One region of the Mesorhizobium kowhaii genome, then DNA from elsewhere that is predicted to be linked to it. Evidence: predicted binding sites of a transcription regulator. Region 1 holds the regulator's gene; each other region holds the start of a gene.
What was found. Region 1 encodes PhoB, which activates phosphate uptake and scavenging genes when phosphate is short. Its sites were predicted from a motif close to TGTCATNNANCTGTCAT; they were not measured.
Positions count from the first base shown of each region.

Region 2: ACFFNA_RS19505 (YdcH family protein) is a predicted target of PhoB. The motif match lies at 3,115-3,131, and genes of this name have one in related genera.
Region 3: ACFFNA_RS12625 (DUF1045 domain-containing protein) is a predicted target of PhoB. The motif match lies at 2,402-2,418, and genes of this name have one in related genera.

Region 1 covers NZ_JBHLYT010000046.1:413-7,388, forward strand. The annotation lists gene ACFFNA_RS25735 (ROK family protein) at 61-1,308, shown strand; gene phoB (phosphate regulon transcriptional regulator PhoB) at 1,476-2,165, opposite strand; gene phoU (phosphate signaling complex protein PhoU) at 2,185-2,892, opposite strand; gene pstB (phosphate ABC transporter ATP-binding protein PstB) at 2,932-3,756, opposite strand; gene pstA (phosphate ABC transporter permease PstA) at 3,774-5,090, opposite strand; gene pstC (phosphate ABC transporter permease subunit PstC) at 5,087-6,553, opposite strand; gene ACFFNA_RS25765 (PstS family phosphate ABC transporter substrate-binding protein) at 6,668-6,976, opposite strand, start outside.
Region 2 covers NZ_JBHLYT010000033.1:3,923-10,898, forward strand. The annotation lists gene ACFFNA_RS19490 (class I SAM-dependent methyltransferase) at 1-341, opposite strand, end outside; gene ACFFNA_RS19495 (transglycosylase SLT domain-containing protein) at 432-1,286, opposite strand; gene ispG (flavodoxin-dependent (E)-4-hydroxy-3-methylbut-2-enyl-diphosphate synthase) at 1,292-2,542, opposite strand; gene ACFFNA_RS19505 (YdcH family protein) at 2,866-3,045, opposite strand; gene ACFFNA_RS19510 (YdcH family protein) at 3,286-3,489, shown strand; gene ACFFNA_RS19515 (IclR family transcriptional regulator) at 3,529-4,317, opposite strand; gene ACFFNA_RS19520 (transporter substrate-binding protein) at 4,448-5,320, shown strand; gene ACFFNA_RS19525 (amino acid ABC transporter permease) at 5,448-6,113, shown strand; gene ACFFNA_RS19530 (amino acid ABC transporter permease) at 6,115-6,765, shown strand; gene ACFFNA_RS19535 (amino acid ABC transporter ATP-binding protein) at 6,768-6,976, shown strand, end outside.
Region 3 covers NZ_JBHLYT010000013.1:106,604-113,579, reverse strand. The annotation lists gene iolD (3D-(3,5/4)-trihydroxycyclohexane-1,2-dione acylhydrolase (decyclizing)) at 1-238, shown strand, start outside; gene iolE (myo-inosose-2 dehydratase) at 309-1,226, shown strand; gene ACFFNA_RS12635 (DUF3329 domain-containing protein) at 1,270-1,488, shown strand; gene iolB (5-deoxy-glucuronate isomerase) at 1,494-2,306, shown strand; gene ACFFNA_RS12625 (DUF1045 domain-containing protein) at 2,560-3,267, shown strand; gene ACFFNA_RS12620 (alpha-D-ribose 1-methylphosphonate 5-triphosphate diphosphatase) at 3,316-4,470, shown strand; gene phnN (phosphonate metabolism protein/1,5-bisphosphokinase (PRPP-forming) PhnN) at 4,467-5,096, shown strand; gene ACFFNA_RS12610 (COG4280 domain-containing protein) at 5,241-5,996, shown strand; gene ACFFNA_RS12605 (hypothetical protein) at 5,993-6,208, shown strand; gene ACFFNA_RS12600 (aldose 1-epimerase) at 6,232-6,976, opposite strand, start outside.

The DNA.
Region 1 (6,976 bases):
ATCGCTGATGGCCTTCGGGGGGCACGAAAGGCTACAGCGGCCGGGAGGATGTGAAAAAGCATGTCGGTCGGAATCCGCCACGACGATCTGCGCCGCCGCAACCGGGCGATGGTGATCGCGGCCGTGCGCCGCGCCGGACAGCCGTCCCGCACCGAGATCGCCGCGACCACGGGCCTCAGCCATTCGACCATATCGGCGATCTCCTCCGACCTCATCGGCGAAGGCATCCTGACTGAGAGCAAGCCGAGCGAGGCCGGCTCGCTCAAACGCGGCCGGCCGCAGGTCGGCCTCGGCCTCAATCCGGAAGCGGCGGCGGTGATGACCGTGGTGCTGTCGCTGAACTTCCTCTCGGTCGCCGTCATCGACTATGCCGGCCAGGTGATCGCCGAGGAACAGCGCCGGCTGGACACGCTGACCATGCCGCGCGACGCGCTGGTCGGTGAATGCGTCGCCATCGTGCGGCGCCGTCTCGAAGACCCCGACCTCGACGTCCGCAGTGTCGCCCGCATCGCGCTGGCGATCCAGGGCATCACCGACACGCGTGCCCGCGCCATGCTGTGGTCGCCGATCACGCCGCACACCGATATCGCCTTCGCCGACATACTCGAAGACGAATTCGGCATCCCCGCCACCATGGAAAACGACTGCAACATGATGGCGATAGCGCTGCGCTGGCGCGATCCCCAGCGCTACCGCGACGACTTCATCGCCATCCTGCTGTCGCACGGCATCGGCATGGGCCTGGTGCTGAAGGGCGAGCTGTTCACCGGCACCCATTCCTCGGGCGGCGAGTTCGGCCACATGATCCATCGGCCGAACGGCGCGCTGTGCCGCTGCGGACGGCGCGGCTGCGTCGAGGCCTATGCCGGCAACTACGCCATCTGGCGCAACGCAAGGCAGATGAGTGAGGACGCAGAACCAGTGGCCGATGTCAGTGACGCTGACATGCGCGCGCTGGCAACCGCGGCCCGCGAAAGAGACGGACCCGAGCGCGAGGCCTACCGCAAGGCCGGCGAAGCGCTCGGCTACGGTCTCGGCAGCCTGTTCGCGTTGATCGATCCGGCGCCGGTCGCCATGGTCGGTGTCAGCGCCGCCGCCTTCGACCTGATCGAGCCGGCATTGCGCGAGGCGATTGCCCAGACCGCAGGCGGCCAGCATTCGAAATCGATTTCTTTCGACACCGAACCGAACGAACTGCCACTGATCCGCGAAGGCTGCGCCATGCGGGCGCTGACCTTCGTCGACCAGGAGATTTTCGCGCCCGGCACGCAGACAAGATCCGGCCTCGGCGGCAAGAACGTGGCTTGAATTTGCCCGAAGAACGCGGACTTGGGATGTGCTGAGATTCAGGTCAGGCCGCGCCGAGAATGGTGGATTCCGAGAACCGGAACGGAGCGTACATTCCAGTACGTGAGTACCGGAAGCACAGGAAGACGCCGTTCGCAGGCCGGCATCACCTGAATATCAGCGCATCCCTAATCTTCCCTGATTGCGTATCCAGCACCGCGGATGGTGCGGATGACATCGGGCATGCGGCCGTTGTTGACCGCCTTGCGCAGCCGGCCGACATGCACGTCGACCGTGCGCTCATCGATGTAGATCGTCTCGCCCCAGACATTGTCGAGCAGCTGGCTGCGCGAAAACACGCGGCCGGGATGGCGCATCATGAACTCGAGCAGGCGAAATTCGGTCGGCCCGAGCCGGATCTCGCTCTTCTTGCGATAGACCCGGTGCGATTCACGATCGAGCACGATATCGCCGACCTTGAGCACGCTGGACAGCACTTCCGGCTTGGCGCGGCGCAGCAGCGCCTTGATCCTGGCCATGAACTCCGGCGTCGAGAACGGCTTGACCAGATAGTCGTCGGCGCCGGTCGAGAGGCCGCGCACACGATCGCTTTCCTCGCCACGCGCGGTCAGCATGATGATCGGCAGACGCTCGGTCTCGGGACGCATCCTTAGCCGGCGGCAGAGTTCGATGCCGGAAACCGCCGGCACCATCCAGTCGAGCACCAGAAGGTCGGGGACGTTCTCCTGCAGCCGGATCTCGGCCTCGTCGCCGCGCGTCACCACCTCGACCTGGTAACCCTCGGACTCCAGATTGTAGCGGAGCAGCACACCTAGCGGCTCCTCGTCCTCCACCACCATGATGCGTGGCGCGATCATCGACTGGTCACCCCTGTCGTCATGCCGCTGGCGCGGACATTGCCGTCTCGTCCTGCTTCGGACGATTGGCGGGCAGCTGCGTGCCGGTCAAAACATAATACGCATTTTCAGCGATGTTGGTGACGTGATCGCCGATGCGCTCGAGGTTCTTGGCGCAGAACAAAAGATGCGTGCAAGCGGTGATGTTGCGCGGGTCTTCCATCATGTAGGTAAGGAGTTCGCGGAACACGGAGGTGTATTTCACGTCGATGCGCTCATCGTCGGCGCGCAGTTTCGCCAGGGCCTCGGCGTCGCGCGCCGCATATTCCTCGATGACGCCCTGCACCTGGATCAGCACCAGCTGCGCCATTGCGTCGATGGAGTGCGACAGGTCGCGCGGCGTGACGCTGAGGCCGAGGGTGCCGACGCGCTTGGCGATGTTCTTGGCAAGATCACCGATGCGTTCGAGATCACCGGCCATGCGGATCGAACCGACGACGGCGCGCAGGTCGTTGGCCATCGGCTGGCGCTTGGCGATCAGCGTGATGGCGCGGTCGTCCAGCTCGCGCTGGCGCGCATCCATGATGGTGTCGTCGGAAACGACGCGCTGCGCCAGGGCGTTGTCCGAATTGAGCAAGGCGCGCGTCGAGCCGCTGACCATCGAGCGGGCCAAATCGCCCATGTCGCGGATCAGCTGGCTGATCTGCTCCAGATCCTCATCGAAAGATGCGACGGTATGTTCACCCATGATCCAGTCCTCGTGCCTGAAAATTCAACGCCGGACCACTCAGCCGAACCGGCCGGTGATATAGTCTTGAGTGCGCTTGTCGTCGGGGTTGGTGAACATCTTGTCGGTGGCGCCCTCCTCGACCAGATAGCCGAGATGGAACATCGCCGTGCGCTGCGACACGCGCGCCGCTTGCTGCATCGAATGGGTGACGATGACAATCGTGTAGTTCTGGCGCAGCTCGTCGATCAGCTCCTCGACGCGCGCGGTGGCGATCGGATCGAGCGCCGAGCAGGGCTCGTCCATAAGGATCACCTCTGGCGATACGGCGATGGCGCGCGCGATGCATAGACGTTGCTGCTGGCCGCCGGAGAGGCCGGTGCCGGGTTCTTGCAGGCGATCCTTGACCTCGTTCCAGATCGCCGCCTTCTTCAGGCTCTGTTCGACGATCTGATCCATGTCGGCCTTTCGCTTGGCCAGCCCGTGGATACGTGGGCCATAGGCAACGTTCTCATAGATCGACTTCGGGAACGGATTGGGCTTCTGGAACACCATGCCGACGCGCGCCCTGAGTTCGACGACGTCAATGTTCTTGTCGTAGATATCCTCTTCGTCCAGCGTGATCTTGCCGGTCACCCGTGCCGAGTCGATGGTGTCGTTCATACGGTTGAGGCAGCGCAGGAAGGTGGACTTCCCGCAGCCCGAAGGGCCGATCAGCGCTGTCACCTGATTGAGGCGAACGTCGAGATTGACGTCGAACAGCGCCTGCTTGTCGCCGTAGAACACGCCGACTTTGTCGCCGCGCATCTTGATCACTTCGTTCGACTTGGCGTTCATTTTGTCGCCCACTGCGTTTTCAAGAGACTGTTCGGTCATGATGTTCATACCAGATGCCTTTTTTTCTACCAGCGACGCTCGAACCGACGCCGAAGCACGATCGCTGTGATGTTCATGGCCATGAGGAAGACCAGCAGGATGATGATGGCGCCCGACATGCGCTCGACGAAGGCACGTTCGGCCTCGTTGGCCCACATGTAGATCTGCACCGGCAGCGCGGTCGCCGGGTCGAAGGGCGTCTTTGGATAGTCGGCAACGAAGGCGACCATGCCGATGAGCAGCAGCGGCGCGGTTTCGCCCAGCGCACGCGCCAGGCCGATGATGGTGCCGGTGAGAATGCCGGGGGCGGCTAGCGGCAGGATATGCTGGAACACCATCTGCATCTTGGACGCGCCGAGGCCGAGCGCTGCGGCGCGGATCGACGGCGGCACCGCGGCAAGCGCGGCGCGTGTCGCGATGATGATCGTCGGCAGCGTCATCAGCGTCAGCACCAGGCCACCGACGAACGCAGCAGAGCGCGGCATGCCGAGGAAATTGATGAACACGGCGAGGCCGAGCAGGCCGAAGACGATCGACGGCACCGCCGCCAGATTGTTGATGTTGACCTCGATCAGGTCGGTGAAGCGGTTCTTCTTGGCGAATTCCTCCAGATAGATGGAGGCGGCGACACCGATCGGCAGCGCCAGCAGCAGAACGATCACCATCATGTAGAACGAGCCGATGATCGCCACGCCCATGCCCGAGGTTTCCGGACGGCTTGAAGCGCCGTAGGAGAACAGGCCGGTGTTGAAATGCTCGGCCATCGCACCGTCCGCCCTGAGCTTGTTCATCCAGGCGATCTGCTGGTCGGAGACCTTGCGGCGCGCTTCCTCGACGCCAAGGTCGATCTGGCCCTTGAAGGCGGAGTCGAGATTGGCGGCGGCAAGGATGTTGACGTCGCGCGTCGTGCCGATGACCGACGGATCGGCGGCGACGATGTTGCGCAGCTGGACGCGGGCACCTTCGGACAGGAAGCCCTTGAGCTTCAGGGTCGACGGCTTGTCGTCGGGATTGATGCCGAGCTTGGCGATCAGCGCCTTTTCGGCGAGCTTTGGATAGTTTGCCTTGATCAGCACGGTCGGATCGGTGGCGCGCTTGTTGGACGGATCGATCACCTTCTCGTCAAAGCTGATCGGCAGCGACACCGTCGTCTGCCAGAAGGCCGTGTAACCCTTCGTGACGATGGTGATGAGCATGATGGCCAGGAACGCAAGGCCGACGGAAATCGCCAGCATGCCGTAGATGCGGAAGCGGCGTTCGGCGGCATAGCGGGCCTTCAGGCCGATGTCGCGGCGCGGATGAGCGGCGACCCGGACCATCGTATTCATGGGGATGTCGGTCATTCGTACTGCTCCCGGTACTTGCGCACGATGTAGAGCGCGACGATGTTCATCACCAGCGTCAGGGCGAACAGCGTGAGGCCGAGCGCGAAGGCGACCAGGGTTTGCGGCGAATTGAACTCGAGATCGCCGGTGAGCTGGTTGACGATCTTGACGGTGATGGTCGTCATCGCCTCAAACGGATTGATGGTGAGATTGGCGGCGACACCGGCGGCCAGCACGACGATCATCGTTTCGCCGATGGCGCGCGAGGCGGTCAGCAGGATGGCGCCGACGATGCCCGGGAGCGCCGCCGGTAGGATCACCCGCTTGATCGTCTCCGAACGCGTCGCGCCAAGGCCGAGCGAGCCGTCGCGCATAGCGCGCGGCACCGCGGTGATGATGTCGTCGGACAGCGAGGACACGACCGGGATCAGCATGACGCCCATGACCAGGCCGGCGGTGAAGATGCTCTGGCCCTGGATGAACGGCGAGCCGCCGGTGAGCGCGGCGGAGAGGTCGCGCAGGAACGGCCCCAGCGTGACGACGGCGAAGATGCCGTAGACGATGGTCGGTATGCCGGCCAGCAGTTCAAGCGCCGGCTTGACCACCGATCTCACCCTGGGCGATGCATATTCGGCCATGTAGACCGCCGACATCAGGCCGACCGGCACCGCGACCAGCAATGCAATCAGGGCGATGTAGAGGGTACCGGCGAGAAGCGGGATCAGGCCGAACTGGCCCTGGCTGCCGCCCGAGCCGGCGGCGGCGAAGCGCGGATCCCAGACCGTGCCAAAGAAGAAGCTCATCGGCGAGACGCTCTCGAAGAACTGGATCGTCTGGAACAGCATCGAAAGCACGATACCAACCGTGGTCAGGATGGCGATGGTCGACGCAGCGAGCAGCCCCCACAGCATCAGCCTCTCGACATTGTTGCGCGCCCTTGCACGCGGTGCGATTTGCCTGAGCGCATAGAAAGCGCCGGCGATCGACAGGGCGAATGCAAGGACAGCGCCGATCCTGCCAAGCCGGCTCTGCACGGCGTTCGCTTCGACGGCGATCGGGATCATGTAGTCTTGCGAATCCGTTGCCAGCGCCACGCCCTTGGCTGCGAGCAGCGGCTGCAGCTCGGCGAAGGTCGCGGGCAGCGCCGCCAGCGTGTTCGCATCGAGCTGATGCAGGCCTTTGGCGAGGCTCTTTACCAGGCTGACGTCCAGCGCTTCGCTGGCAACCTTGCTGTCAGCGGTGCGCTCAGGCAAGGCAGCGTGAATGTGCCGGTCGAGATAGAAGGACGAGCCGATGGTCCAGACGGCAAGCAGCAAAAGGGCAGGCAGGACGGCGAGCAGGAAGGCCCACCAGCCGTGATAGTGGGCGCGCGAATGCGGCTTCACCGTGCCGTTGTCCTGCGCTGCGGCACGCTGCCGACCTATCAGGAATGCAACCAGGCCGATGGCGACGACAATGGCCAGTACGAGCATGGACGACATGGACCCACCCCAGGGGAAACTCTAGAGCAAAGGATGCTCAAATCGCCACCCGCCAGCGGCAGGCGGCAAAACCAGGACGCCGGCTTCGGCCGGCGCCCTGGTTTTGTAGATTGGTTACATCGACTTTCCGGCGGCGAAAGCGTCGCGCTGGGCCTGACGTTCGGCGTCCGGGGCCGCGACGAGGCCGTATTCGGCGAGCGGGCTTTCCGGGCCTACCATCTGGTCGTCAAGGAAAAACTCGACATATTCCTTGAGACCGGGGACGACGCCGAGATGCGCCTTCTTCACATAGAAGAACAGCGGGCGCGACACGGGATACTTGCCGCTGGCGATCGTCTCGGTCGAAGGCGTGATGCCTTCCACGGTAGCGACCTTCAGCTTGTCGGCATTGTTCTCGTAGAAGGCGAGGCCGAACACGCCGAC
Region 2 (6,976 bases), on a different contig from region 1:
TCCTGTTTGGTCAGGAAAACCTGGAACGCGTGCCCGGTCAGCAGCACCAGATCGAAGCGTCGTCCGAGGCGAACGGTTCGAGCGTCGGCCTCGACCCACTCCACCTTGTGCCCGCCGGTCCTGCGCCGCGCGACGTCGAGCATCGCCGATGCCGGATCAACGCCGGTGACACTTTGCCGGTCGGCCAGTTCGGCAGCCAGCTGCCCGGTGCCACAGCCGAGATCGAGGACCGAACCGCCATGTCTGGCAAGGCTTACGCAGTAGTCAAAATCAGCACGGCCCTGGTTCTCAATGTCGTAGAACTGGACGAGGTTGGGATCGCTGTAGAGTCTGTCGGTCATGGCCGTCGCCTATAACCGAAATCTTTGCTGAATGCGACGGCGCATTCAGCCGAACAAGGCACGCTGCCGAGTTCGTTCAATGCGACTGTTCTACCGGTTGCGCACCACCACGCACGCTCCGCCGACGCTTTGCAATTTCTGGCATATGACATTGGCGGCGGCGCGGTCGTCGATGCCGATCCTGACCGCGTATATGCCGCGCCGGCCGATTGGCGTGCGCACCCGGCTGACCACCGGATCATGCCCGCCGAGCAGGGCCGGGAACCGGCTCCTCACCCGCAGCCATTGGCCGATCGCGGCACTGCGGCGGAAGTTGCCGGCCACCTGGATGCCCCACGGTTTTATGTTGATCGAGGCCATCGCCACGGTCTGCGACATGATCACCGGCAGCCTGCGGCAAGCGACGGCAAAATCCGCCTTTGCATCCAGCGGTTCGACCTTGCCGGCATAGGCCCGGTCGGAAAACTTGTCGACCGGCTCGCCCATGATGTCGAAAACATAGCTCTCGGTCTCCATTGGCAGGAAACCGCCGGAACCGAGCCAGCGCGACACCCGGCTTTCACCGGAATTGTAGGCGGCCGCCGCCAGGCCGAGATTGCCGTAGCTGGTTTTCATCTCGGCGAGATATTTCGCCGAGGCCGGGATCGCCTGGTTGACGTCGAAGGAGTTGGCAAGGCCACGCATCTTGGCGGTGCCCGGCATGAACTGGGCGATGCCTTCGGCGCCGACCGGACTGACGGCGTTGGGATCGAAACGGCTTTCCTTCCAGATCAGCCGGGCGAAGAAATCCCTGGGCAGGCCGTTCTGGTCGGCATGGGCCTGGATCAGGTTGCAGACCTTGTCGATGAGCCTCTGCTTGGCGGATTGCGGTGGATCGGCCTGGACAGCTGTCGAACAGACCAGGGCGCAAAGCAGAACCAGCGTCGCCCTGAGGAAACGCTGCATCGCGTCTACTCCGCCGCTGCTTTGCCGCGACCGAACCGTTGCTCGATATAGTCGGCGACCATTTTCTCGAAATCCGCCGCGATCGACGGCCCGCGCAGCGTCGCCGCCTTCTTGCCGTCGACGAAGACAGGCGCCGTCGGCGTCTCGCCGGTGCCGGGTAACGAAATGCCGATATCGGCATGCTTGGACTCACCCGGGCCGTTGACGATGCAGCCCATCACCGCGACCTTGAGGTTCTCGACGCCGGGATATTTTTCGCGCCACACCGGCATGTTCTTCCTGAGATCAGCCTGGATGTTCTGGGCGAGTTCCTGGAACACGGTGGAGGTGGTGCGGCCGCAGCCGGGGCAAGCGGCGACGATCGGCACGAACTGCCTGAATCCCATGGTCTGCAGCAGTTCCTGCGACACCTGCACCTCGCGCGTGCGGTCGCCGTTCGGCTCCGGCGTCAGCGAGATGCGGATGGTGTCGCCGATGCCTTGCTGGAGCAGGATGCCCATGGCGGCGGACGAAGCCACGATGCCTTTCGAACCCATGCCGGCCTCGGTCAAGCCAAGATGCAGCGCGTGGTTGGAGCGGGTGGCGAGCTCGGTATAGACGGCGATCAGGTCCTGAACGCCGCTGACCTTGGCCGACAGGATGATTTTTTCGCGGCCAAGGCCGATTTCTTCCGCCATTTCGGCCGACAGGATCGCCGACTGCACGATCGCCTCGCGCGTCACTTCCTGCGCGGTCAGCGGAAAGCCCTGCGCCTGGTTGTCGTCCATGAGCCGGGTCAAAAGCTCCTGGTCGAGCGAACCCCAATTGACGCCGATGCGCACCGGCTTGTTGTATCTGATCGCCATCTCGACGATCGCAGCGAACTGCCGGTCCTTCTTGTCCTTGAAGCCGACATTGCCCGGATTGATGCGGTATTTGGCCAGCGCCTCGGCGCAGGCCGGATGGTCGGCCAGCAGTTTATGGCCGATATAGTGGAAATCGCCGACCAGCGGCACGTCGATGCCGAGCCGCGCCAGCCTTTCGTGAATGCGCGGCACTGCGGCAGCACTCTCGTCACGATCGACGGTGATGCGCACGATCTCGGAGCCGGCACGGTGCAGCGCCGCAACTTGCGCAACCGTCTGGTCGACATCGGCCGTATCGGTGTTGGTCATCGACTGCACGACGACGGGCGCACCGCCGCCGACGACCACGCCGCCGACATCGACGCCGACCGAGGTACGGCGGGGGAAGGGAGAGGAAAAATATCCGGTCATGCCCGGCAGCCTTTTGTCTCTGGAGCGCCATGCGTCCACCGGGACGCACAAGAACGCCCCGGGCCGATGCGCTAAAGTCCGGGCATGAGGTGGAGGAGCAAAGATGGCTTGTCAATGGCGACAGGTCGCCACTGGCCGCAATTGGCCCGCCGCCGGGATCAAAAAAATCGAAGATCCGGCGACGGCCGAAGCAAAAAAATTGAGCTGAACGGAAGTCCAGCCTCGGCGACCGCCCAGCGCTGGAAATCACAATCCACCACACCGGCGACAAATGCCGCCGGCAAGAGAGGCCGTGGATCGTGATCGTCTATATCAGGAGGGCATCAATGGGTGGTCGGTTGTGCTCTCAGTTTTTCAATCTCGTCCTTGAGTGCCAGCTTGCGTCGCTTGAGATTCACGATTTCGAGGTCGTCGACCGATGGATGGTTCATCGCGTCATCGATTTCACGCTCGATGTCGCCGTGTTTCCGCTGCAACTCATCAAGATGGGATGCAAGAGACATGATTGGTTCTCCCTTTCATGGTTTCCTCGATTGCAGCCGTCACGGCGCGTCCACCGCAGGTTCGCTTCTGTGACGGCACAATGATACTGTGCCACCATCCGGCCGCGATGTCGAATGCTGCGTGGTAGCATTCCACGACAATGTGAAATGTGATATGGGCTGCGCGCCGGTGATAAAAGACCCCGGCCCCGCCCAATCAGGCCCAGTTTTTGGGCGCCGCAGACGTGCAGACGGTAGAGAATGTCCGATCAGGAACAGGCCGATATTCGCCTCGAATTTTCCCGGCTAAAGCAGGAACACGCCGATTTCGATGCGGCGATCAACGCGATGATCGCCACGAACTGCGACCCGCTGCAAATCCAGCGCATGAAGAAGAAGAAGCTGTTCCTCAAGGACCGGCTGATGGCGCTGGAAGACAAGATCATTCCCGACATCATCGCGTGAGACGGCAGAGCCGGGTCGCTCCTGATCGCTTCTTTGCGCCTATCCGGCGATCGAAAGTCTGGCGGCGCGGTCGCGCAGCAGGCCGATGAGACTGCCGGTCCGCTCCTCGGACGTGTCGATGGGAACCACCAGGCACATCGTCGCCTCGACCTTGCCAGGCCCCGAAAAGACCGGCGCGGCGAGGCATTTCGTATACGCATCGACAAGGCCCGAGGTGACGCAATAGCCGGTGGCTTCAGCCTTCGCTATGTCGGCGATGAAGTCGCTGAGAAGCAATCTGCGGCCGTCGGGCAAGATGAGATCATCTTCGGATACCATGTCTTCGATCCGGGCCTGTTCGAAGCCCGCCAGAAGCAGCCGTCCCGAAGCGGTCCAGGGCAGCGGTATCTGCAGGCCGGTGGCGGAACTTATGCGGAACGGCCTGGTGCCCGGGCTTGAATGGACGATCGTGTAGCGGCCGCTTTGCAGCATACACAGCTCCGAGGTTTCGCCGGTCTCGCGCGACAGATTGTCGACCTCCTGGCGCCCGCGCCTCATGAGGTCGTTGCCCCGCACATAATCCATTCCGTAGAGATAGAGCTTCTTGCCGAAATAGACGCGGTTGCCGTCGCCTGCCATCTCAAGCAGGCCGGCATCGACCAGCGACCGCACTAGCGTGTAGGTCGTCGAGCGGGGTGCGTTCACCCCCTTGGCAAGGTCGCCAATGCCGATCGCCCGCTGCGTCGTGTGAAGAAACTCGAGGATCTCGAGCACCCGGTTGAGGCCTTTTTCGCGGGAACCCGAAATCTTCTCGCCGGCTGAAACTGCTGGGGCATTGCCATCTTGCATTGTCGATTCCTGGTGTTAGTATCTGTCTTGTACAGGATACATACGTCTCTTGTAAGAGACAATCGCTCTGAAAATCAACGATGCGTGTATTGCCTGTGCATAGGGGAACACAACACGAAAGGAGGTCGCCGTGAACGACACATCCGGAAGACGTGATTTTCTGAAATTGGGAATGGCAGGACTGGCCACGGCTGGCGTGCTGGCAGCCGTCGATGCCCAGAAGGCTGCTGCCCAGGCAGCACCTGACAGCCTGCTGCGAACCGTGCTCGATCGCGGCAAGCTGATCGTCGGCACTGGCAGCACCAACGCGCCCTGGCACTTCGAAAACGACGCCGGCGAACTGGTCGGCATGGACATCACCATGGGGCGCATTCTTGCCAAGGGACTTTTCGACGATCCGACCAAGGTCGAATTCGTCATGCAGGACCCGGCGCAGCGCATTCCCAACGTGACCACCAACAAGGTCGACATCACCATCCAGTTCATGACCATGAGCGCCCAGCGCTCGCAGCTGGTCAATTTTTCCCGGCCTTACTATGTCGAGGGTGTCGCCCTGCTGACCCTTCCGACTGCCGAGAACAAGACCTTCGACAAGCTGCTAGCCGCGGGTTCGGCAACGCGCATCTCCATTCTGCAGAATGTCGATGCCGAGGCACAGGTGCATTCGGTCCTGCCCCAATCCCAGGTCATGCAGATCGATACGCAGGCCAACGTGCTGCAGGCGCTGGAATCGAAACGCGTCGACGCCGCCGCGGTGGATCTTTCCACGGTGCGCTGGCTCGCCTCGCGCAATCCGGACAAATACTTTGACGCCGGCAAGAGCTGGCTGAGCATGCTTTATGGCGCAGCGCTCCGGCAAGGCGATCTTGATTGGCTGACCTTCGTCAATTCCACCTTCACCATCGCCATGTTCGGTCACGAAAACGCCCTCTACGACGCCGCGTTCAAGGACTATTTCGGGCAGGAGCCGCCGGCGCGCCACCCCGGCTTCCCGACCGTCTGAGGTATGGAGCGGAAGGATGCCTGCGCACCCTTCCGCCACCTTTCTCGACCATGCATGTCGCCCAGACGAGCAGCGACTTCCGGGGCACGACATGTATGAACAGCGTCCAGGGTACTGAGAGAAGCGAATGGGCTATACGCTCAACTTCAACCTGATCTGGCGGCATTTCGACAAGCTGTGGGGCGGCCTGCTGCTCAGCCTTGAACTGGCCGTGATCTCGATCGCCATCGGCGTCGTCATCGGGCTGGTGCTGGCGGTCTGGTATGTCTCGGCAGGGCGCGCGGTGCGGGCGACGATCGCCGCCTATGTCGAATTCATCCGCAACGTGCCGCTGATCCTGCTCGTCTACCTCGTCTTCTATGGCTTGCCGACCGTGGTCGACCTCGCCTACAGCGCTCAGACCTCGTTCATCTTGACGCTGTCGGTCTATAGCGGCGCCTACCTGGTCGAGGTGTTTCGCTCGGGCCTCGAAGCCGTTCCGCGCGGGCAGCTCGACGCTGGCAAGGCGATTGGCCTGACGCCATGGCAACGACTGCTCCATGTGCGCCTGCCGACCATGCTGCGCATCACCTTGCCGGCGCTGTCCAACACCTTCATCTCGCTGTTCAAGGACACCTCGATCGCCTCGGTCATCTCGGTACCCGAGCTCACCTACGGCGCCCAGTGGATCAATTTCAACACCTTCCGCATCGTCGAGGTCTACCTGGTCACGACCGCGATGTATCTCTTGACCGGCTATGCGCTGCTTTTCGCGCTGCGGCTCGTCGAGCGCCGATTCAGGGCGGCACGCTGACATGCTCACCCAGATCGCCTATGCCTTGCCGTTCCTTGCCCAAGGCTTCGCCTTGACCTTGTGGGTGTCGCTGCTGGTCGTGGTCCTGTCGCTCATCGCCGGCGTCCTGCTGGGCGTCGGCCTGGTTTATGGTCCCGCGCCGCTGCGCTGGGCGGTGCGCATCTTCAGCGACACGATCCGCGGCATTCCGATCCTGGTGCTGATGTTCTTCGTCTATTACGGCCTGCCTGCGATCGGGCTTCATCTGCCGTCGTTCTGGGCCGCCGTGCTTGCGCTCACCTTGTTCAAGACGGCGCAGGTCATCGAGTATCTCAGGGGCGCGGTCGGCTCCATCCCGAAAGGGCAGTCGGAAGCAGCAATGGCGATCGGGCTGACCTTTCGCCAGCGCCTGGCCTACGTCATCTTCCCGCAGGCCTTCAGGCGCTTCCTGCCACCCTGGATCAACGGCGTCACCGATGCGGTCAAGGGCAGCGCACTGGTGTCGCTGCTCGGCATCACCGACCTGATGCAGGCCATCAACCAGGTCATCGGCCGCACCTACGAGGCCATGCCGCTCTACATCCTCGGCGCGCTCATCTATTTCGCGGTCAACTATGCCCTTTCGCTCGCCAGCCGGCGGCTCGAGCGGCGTTTCTCCTTCATCCGGGAATAGCAATGTCCACAAGTTCGAACGACACCCCGGCCCTCCTCGACGTCCGCAACGTTTCCAAATCCTTTGGCGCCGCCCAGGTCCTGCGCTCGGTCAGCTTGCGGGTGGCGCGCGGCGAGGTGGTGACCGTCATCGGCCCCTCGGGCAGCGGCAAGACCACGCTGCTGCGTTGCGTCAACTTCCTGGAAAGCTATGACAGCGGCTCGATCCGCAT
Region 3 (6,976 bases), on a different contig from region 1:
CATGGGGGCGATTGCCGAGAAAGTACCGTCGATCGCCGGGCTGGAAAATGCCCTGGAAAAGGCAAGGAAGAACAACCGCACCACCGTGCTGGTCATCGACACCGATCCGCTGGTTTCGACCGACGCCGGTGGCCATTGGTGGGATGTCGCGGTGCCGGAGGTCTCGGCGCGAGCCCAAGTGAATGCGGCGCGCAAGGCCTATGACGAGAAGCGGCAGATGCAAACCATTGGCGATTGATGCCAACTCTGCCTTGAATTGAAATGACCGGGCGAACCCGGTCCGAATGGCCTGAAACTGGAGTGACGACTTGAAAGCCAAACTGGGCATGTCCCCCATTGCGTGGTGGAACGACGATCTTGCGGAACTCAGCGATGACGTGTCGCTGGAAGAGTGTTTGCGCCAGTCGCGCTCGGCCGGTTTCACCGGCATGGAGATGGGCCGGCGGTTTCCCAACGATCCCGATGTCATGCTGCCGATCCTCAAAAAGGCCGACGTGACGCTGTGCGGCGGCTGGTTCTCGGGCACGCTGGTCGATGGCGAGATGGCTGACAACAAGGATCGCATCCAGCCGATGATCGATCTGTTCAAGGCGGTGAACGCGCCTTGCATCGTCTATGGCGAGGTCGGCCGCTCGATCCAGGGCGACCGCTCGAAGCCGCTTGCCACCAAGCCGAAGCTGTCGGACGACGAGATGAAGGCCTATGCGAAACGCCTCACCGAGTTCGGCGAATGGTGCGCGGAACAAGGCATGCCGCTTTCCTATCACCACCACATGGCGGCGGTGGTCGAGACCGAGCCGGAACTCGATGCCTTCATGAATTATTCCGGAGCCGGCATCCCGCTGCTGCTCGATGCCGGGCACCTGGCCTTTGCCGGCGGCGATGTCCTGCGCGCCATCGACAACCATCACAAGCGCATCAGCCATGTGCATGTGAAGGACGTGCGCATGGGCGTGATCGACAAGCTCGATCGCAGCAAGCAGTCCTTCCTCGACGCCGTGGCGCTGGGCGCCTTTACGGTGCCGGGTGACGGCTCGCTGGATTTCGGCGCCATAGTGCAGCGGTTCGCCGACCATGGCTATGAGGGCTGGTTCGTGGTCGAAGCCGAGCAGGATCCGAAAAAGAACCCGCCGCTCAAGATGGCTGAGGTCGGCCACAAGGAATTGATGCGGGTGATGATGGCGGCCGGCTATACGGTCGAGACACAAGGTTTCCCCAATGCCTGACGCGCTGGTTCTCGGCGAAGCCGGGTTGCTGTAGGCTGGCCGGATGAAAGATTCCGAGCACCCGTTTTTCCGGCCTTTGTGGCGGCGCGTCGCCGTCGTCGCCGTCTGCGTCATCTGGTCGATCATCGAATTCGCCACCGGCACGCCGTTCTGGGGCGTGATCGCGCTCGGCTTCGCCGGCTACGCCGTCTGGCAGTTCTTCTATCTCTACAAACCGGCCGACGAGAGCAAGGCAACGGCCGAGGCCGAACCGAAGGAGTAACCCGGATGTCGAAACTGCTGGTGAAGGCCGACAAGGGCCATGGCCGCGTCGCCCATGTGACGCCGCAAATCGCAGGCTGGACCTATGTCGGTTTCGACCTGCATCGGCTGAAGCCCGGCGAAAGCGCCTCGGGAAAGACGGACGATCGCGAGGTCTGTCTGGTGTTCGTCACTGGCACGGGCAACGCGACGGCGGGCGGCAAGGACCTCGGCCTGCTCGGTGAGCGCATGTCGCCCTTCGAAGGCAAACCCTGGTCGGTCTATGTGCCCGAGGGATCGGACTGGTCGGTTACGGCAGACACCGAGCTGGAACTCGCGGCCTGCTCGGCGCCAGGCCTCGGCGGCGGTCTGGCGGTGCGCGTGATCAGACCCGACGATCTCGGCCAGGAGGTGCGCGGCAAGGGCACCAACACGCGCTACGTCACCAACATCCTGCCGGAAGGCAAGCCGGCCGATTCACTGCTGGTGGTCGAGGTCATCACGCCCGGCGGTCACACGTCGAGCTACCCGCCGCACAAGCACGACCAGGACAATCTGCCGGCCGAATCCTATCTCGAGGAAACCTATTATCATCGCCTCAACCCGCCGCAGGGCTTTGCCTTCCAGCGCGTCTACACCGACGCCGACAAGAACGGCCACCGGGCGCTGGACGAAGCCATGGCGATCGAGGATGGCGATGTCGTGCTGGTGCCCAAGGGTTATCATCCCTGCGCCGCCTGCCATGGCTATGACCTCTATTATCTCAACGTGATGGCCGGGCCGAAGCGAACGTGGAAATTCCACAACGCGCCCGAGCACGAATGGTTGATGAAAGCCTAATCGGTCATGCCTTTCGGATGAAGCTATTGGTCCAGCTTGGAAAAATCGTCGGCTAAGGACCGCCTGGGTCGATTTGCCTTCGAAAACCTTCAAAGCTTCGTCAATCCGTCATGGAAATCACCTATGGCAACGGGGCCAGTGCATGTCGCCCAAAAATGTGCAGCGGTTTTGGGATGACGACATGCGAAAAACAAAGACTTAAAGCGCGTCGCACCATCTCTTCAAACGCGGCGCGCTTTAACGAGGACTTCTCATGCGCTACGCCATCTATTTCACCCCCCGGCAGGACGAGCCGCTGGCGCGGATCGCCGCCAACTGGCTGGGCCGCGACCCGTTCGGTGCCGCGACAAGGCCGGTGGAGGCGGTGGCCGATCTGTCGGCGGCGGAAGTCGCCTTCCATACCGCTTCGGCGCGCCGCTACGGTTTTCACGCGACGCTGAAAGCCCCCTTCGGGCTGGCTGCCAACGAGACGGAGGCCTCGCTGCGCGCGGCACTCGACCATTTTGCCGAAGCAACGCCGGTGGTGACGATCCCGCGCCTTGTCCTCAGCCAGATCGACAGCTTCTTTGCGCTGGTGCCGGAAGGACCGCTGCCTCCGCTCAACCGCTTCGCCGATGATGTCGTGCTCGGCTTCGACCGGTTTCGCGCGCCGTTGACCGAGGCGGAGATCGAGCGGCGCAGCCCGGATTCGCTGAAGCCGGCCGAATTCCGCAATCTCTGCCAATGGGGCTATCCCTATGTCTTCGAGACCTTTCGCTTCCACATGACGCTGTCCGGCCGGGCGGGGCCACAGGAAAGCCCTCGTCTTCGCCTAGCAATCGACAGCCTGTTCGCGGAGGTGCTGCAACAGCCGGTGCTGGTGGATGCGCTGACGCTGTTTGTCGAAACCGAGCCGGGCGCACCGTTCATGGTGCTGTCCCATCACGCGCTCGGGCGCCGCGCCGCCAGAAAAACTGCCTGAATAACCTGCCGGAACAACCCCAACCGGAATAAGCAAGGACTGCCTGAAATGACCGCCGAAACTGTTCTGACCAACGCGCGCATCGTGCTTGCCGACGAGATCGTCGAGGGTTCGCTGGTGCTGCGCGACGGCTTTATCGCCGGCATCGATGCCGGCACCGGCCACACCGGCGGGAACATGGCCGGCGAGGACATGGGCGGCGACTATATCATTCCCGGGCTGGTCGAACTCCACACCGACCATCTCGAAGGCCACTACGCACCGCGGCCGAAAGTGCGCTGGAACCCGATCGCCGCCGTGCTCGCCCATGACGCGCAAGTGGCCACCGCCGGCATCACCACGGTGCTCGATGCCCTGCGCGTTGGCATGGACGAGGACGCCGACCTGACATCGGACGACATCCGCAAGCTGACCGACGCGATCGAGGACAGTGTCCAGCAGGATCGCCTGCGGGCCGACCATTTCATCCATCTGCGCTGTGAGGTTTCGGCGCCGGACTGCCTCAAGGCCTTCGCCAATTTCGACGGCGACGAACGGGTGAAACTGGCATCGCTGATGGACCACGCGCCCGGCCAGCGCCAGTTCGTCAATCTCGAGACCTATGCCTATTACTACCAGCGCAAGCTGAAATTGACCGACCGCGACTTCAAGCTTTTCTGCGAAAAGCGGATGGGGGAATCGGCCGAGAATTCGAGACCGAACCGTGCGGTGATCGCTGCCGCCTGCCATGAGCGCGGCATCGTGCTGGCCAGCCATGACGACGCCACCGTTGGCCATGTCGATGAGGCGATCGAACAAGGCGTGCGCGTCGCCGAGTTCCCGACCACGGAGGAAGCCGCCAGGGCCTCGAAACAGGCCGGACTCGGCGTGTTGATGGGTGCGCCCAACGTCATGCGCGGCGCTTCGCATTCGGGCAATGTCTCGGCCCGCACGCTGGCCAGAGACGGGCTGCTCGACATCTTGTCGTCCGACTACATCCCTTTCAGCCTGATCCAGTCCGCGTTCTTCCTCGGCGACGTTGTCGAAGGCATTTCGCTGCCGCAGGCGGTCGCCATGGTCTCGAAGAACCCGGCCGAAGCAGTTGGCCTGACCGACCGCGGCATCATCGAGCAGGGCCGCCGCGCCGATCTGGTGCGCGTGCGTGTCGACGACCATGTTCCGGTCGTGCGCACGGTCTGGCGGCAGGGACGCCGGGTCGCATGATGGTGTCGGCCTTGATCGAGCGTGAATTGTCCGCCGAAACGTTTCCGATCCGCGACGGCGTCTTCGTCGCCGTCGTCGGCCCAAGCGGCGCCGGCAAGGATACGGTGATCGGCTATGCCCGCGCCCGTTTTGCCGACGAGACCCGGCTGGAGTTCGTTCGCCGCGTCATCACCAGGCCGAGCGATGCCGCGAGCGAGGATCACGACACGCTGGCCGACGCTGCCTTCGTCGAAGCCGAAGCCGATGGCGCCTTCGCCATCTCCTGGGAGGCGCATGGTTTGCGTTATGGCATCCCGGCCGATGTCGACTGGTCGGTCGCCAATGGCCGTGTTGCCGTCGCCAACGTGTCGCGTGCGATCATCCCGGTCCTGCGCGAGCGCTACGCCAATCTGGCGATCGTCGAGATCACCGCCTCGCCGGACGTGCTGGCCGAGCGGCTGGCGATGCGCGGCCGCGAGTCACGCGGCGAAGTGCTGGCGCGGCTGGCGCGCAGCGCCAATGTGACCTTGTCCGGACCTGATGTCACCTCGATCGACAACAGCGGCCCGCGTGAGGCGGCCGGCGAGCGTTTCGCCGAGGTGCTGCGCAAGGCGATGGCCTTTTCGGACATGTCGGGCTTGATTTAGAGCCAATTGGCGCTTCATTTGCTTTTTCGCTGACGCCGGAGCGCTGTGTGGTGCTGACCGCATCATGATTCTGGACCGCGATCCGGGACGTGGAAATGATCTTCCAAAAGATCATGGTCAAACGAGACAATACAGGAAGCCTTCATGCAGACGCTGACACCCATCCTTTCGACGGTCACGGCGGCATTTCTGGCGTCCTTCGTCGAGGTCGTCGAGGCCTTCACCATCGTGCTCGCTGTCGGGGTGACGCGCAGCTGGCGCCCGGCACTGACCGGCGCCGCACTGGCGCTGGCGGTGCTGGCGGCACTGGTGCTGGCGTTCGGCCCGCTGCTGGCACTCGTACCCATCACCACGCTGCAGTTCGTCGTCGGGGTGCTGCTGATCCTGTTCGGCATGCGCTGGCTGCGAAAGGCCATCCTGCGCAGCGTCGGCGTCATCGCCCTGCATGACGAGGAGGCGGCCTTCTCCAAGGAGACCGCTGCCTTGCACCAGCAGGCCAACGACCGCCGCGCCGACTACCTCGCCGGGCTGACATCGTTCAAGGCGGTGCTGCTCGAGGGCGTCGAGGTGGTGTTTATCGTCATTGCCGTCGGCGCAGCACATGGGCAGACGCTTTACGCCAGCCTGGGCGCGCTGGCGGCGTTCGTCCTGGTGATGCTTATCGGCCTGGCGGTCCACCGGCCGCTGGCGCGCGTGCCGGAAAATGCGCTCAAATTCGTCGTCGGGCTGATGCTGACCAGCTTCGGCATCTTCTGGACCGGCGAAGGCATCGGCGCCGACTGGCCGGGCGCCGATCTCGCCTTGTTCGCCATCTTCGCCATCGTTGCGCTGGCGTCGTTCGCCATGGTGCGCTGGTTGCGCGGTGCCTACCCCACACTCACTGGAGGGCTCGCCCGATGAACGTCATTCGTCTTGCGGCCAAGGAATTCTTCGGCATGTTCGTCGATGACGGCAGTCTGGCGCTGCTGGCGCTGGTCCTGGTGGCCATCATAGCGGCGGCGGTGAAGCTGCTGGCGCTGCCGCCGCTTCTCGGCGGCGCCCTGCTGTTGGTGGGCTGCCTCGCCATCCTGTTGCAAAGCGTTCGCCGCGCCGCACGCGGGACCAATCGGTAGCGCTGGCGCTGGCGCGGCTGCTTTTAAGCTCCAAGCGCAAAGGGCATCAGCGACACGGTGCCAGTGACAGTTTCGCCTGGGGCGAGCACGATGATGCCCTCGTCCGGATCGTTCCATCCGCCCCGGTTGAAAGCGCCGGAGGCATTGGTCTGCGGTTCGACGCAGAAATACGGCTTCGTCGCGTCGGCGTACAGCATCAGGTGCTTGAAGACGGGATCGGCCTTGATGCGCAATCCTGCGCCGCGCGCCGGAAAGCGAAGCGTCGCCTCACCCGTCCAGCCGCCATAATCGTTGTTGCGCCAGCCGGCGGGTAAAGGCCGGCCGTCGGCGAAATCGAGTTCGGGTGCAAGCGTGATCGGATCGCCCGCGATGTTTTGCGGTTCTTCCAGATAGAATCGCGTGGCTTCGAACTGCAATGTGACGTCCGGGTCGCGATCGAACCAGGGATGCAGGCCAAAACCGAACGGCATGCGAACCGGCCCCGTATTGGTCAGCGTCATGGTCACGCTGAGCCCTTCTTCGGACACCACGAAAGCCTGCGTCGCGTGATAGGAGTAGGGCTCGAGGCCGGCTGCGATATCCAGCGACAGCGTTGCCTGGGCGTGGCCCGCCTGGGCGACGGTCCAGGCGTGTTTCCAGCCACTGCCATGCAGGTTGACTGTTTCGGGTGGATTGTTCGGCTGGACTTGCCAGCGCTTTGCTGCGAAGTCGAAGGCATTTCCAGCGATGCGGTTGGCGTAGGGCATCATCGGGAACATCGCCACGCCA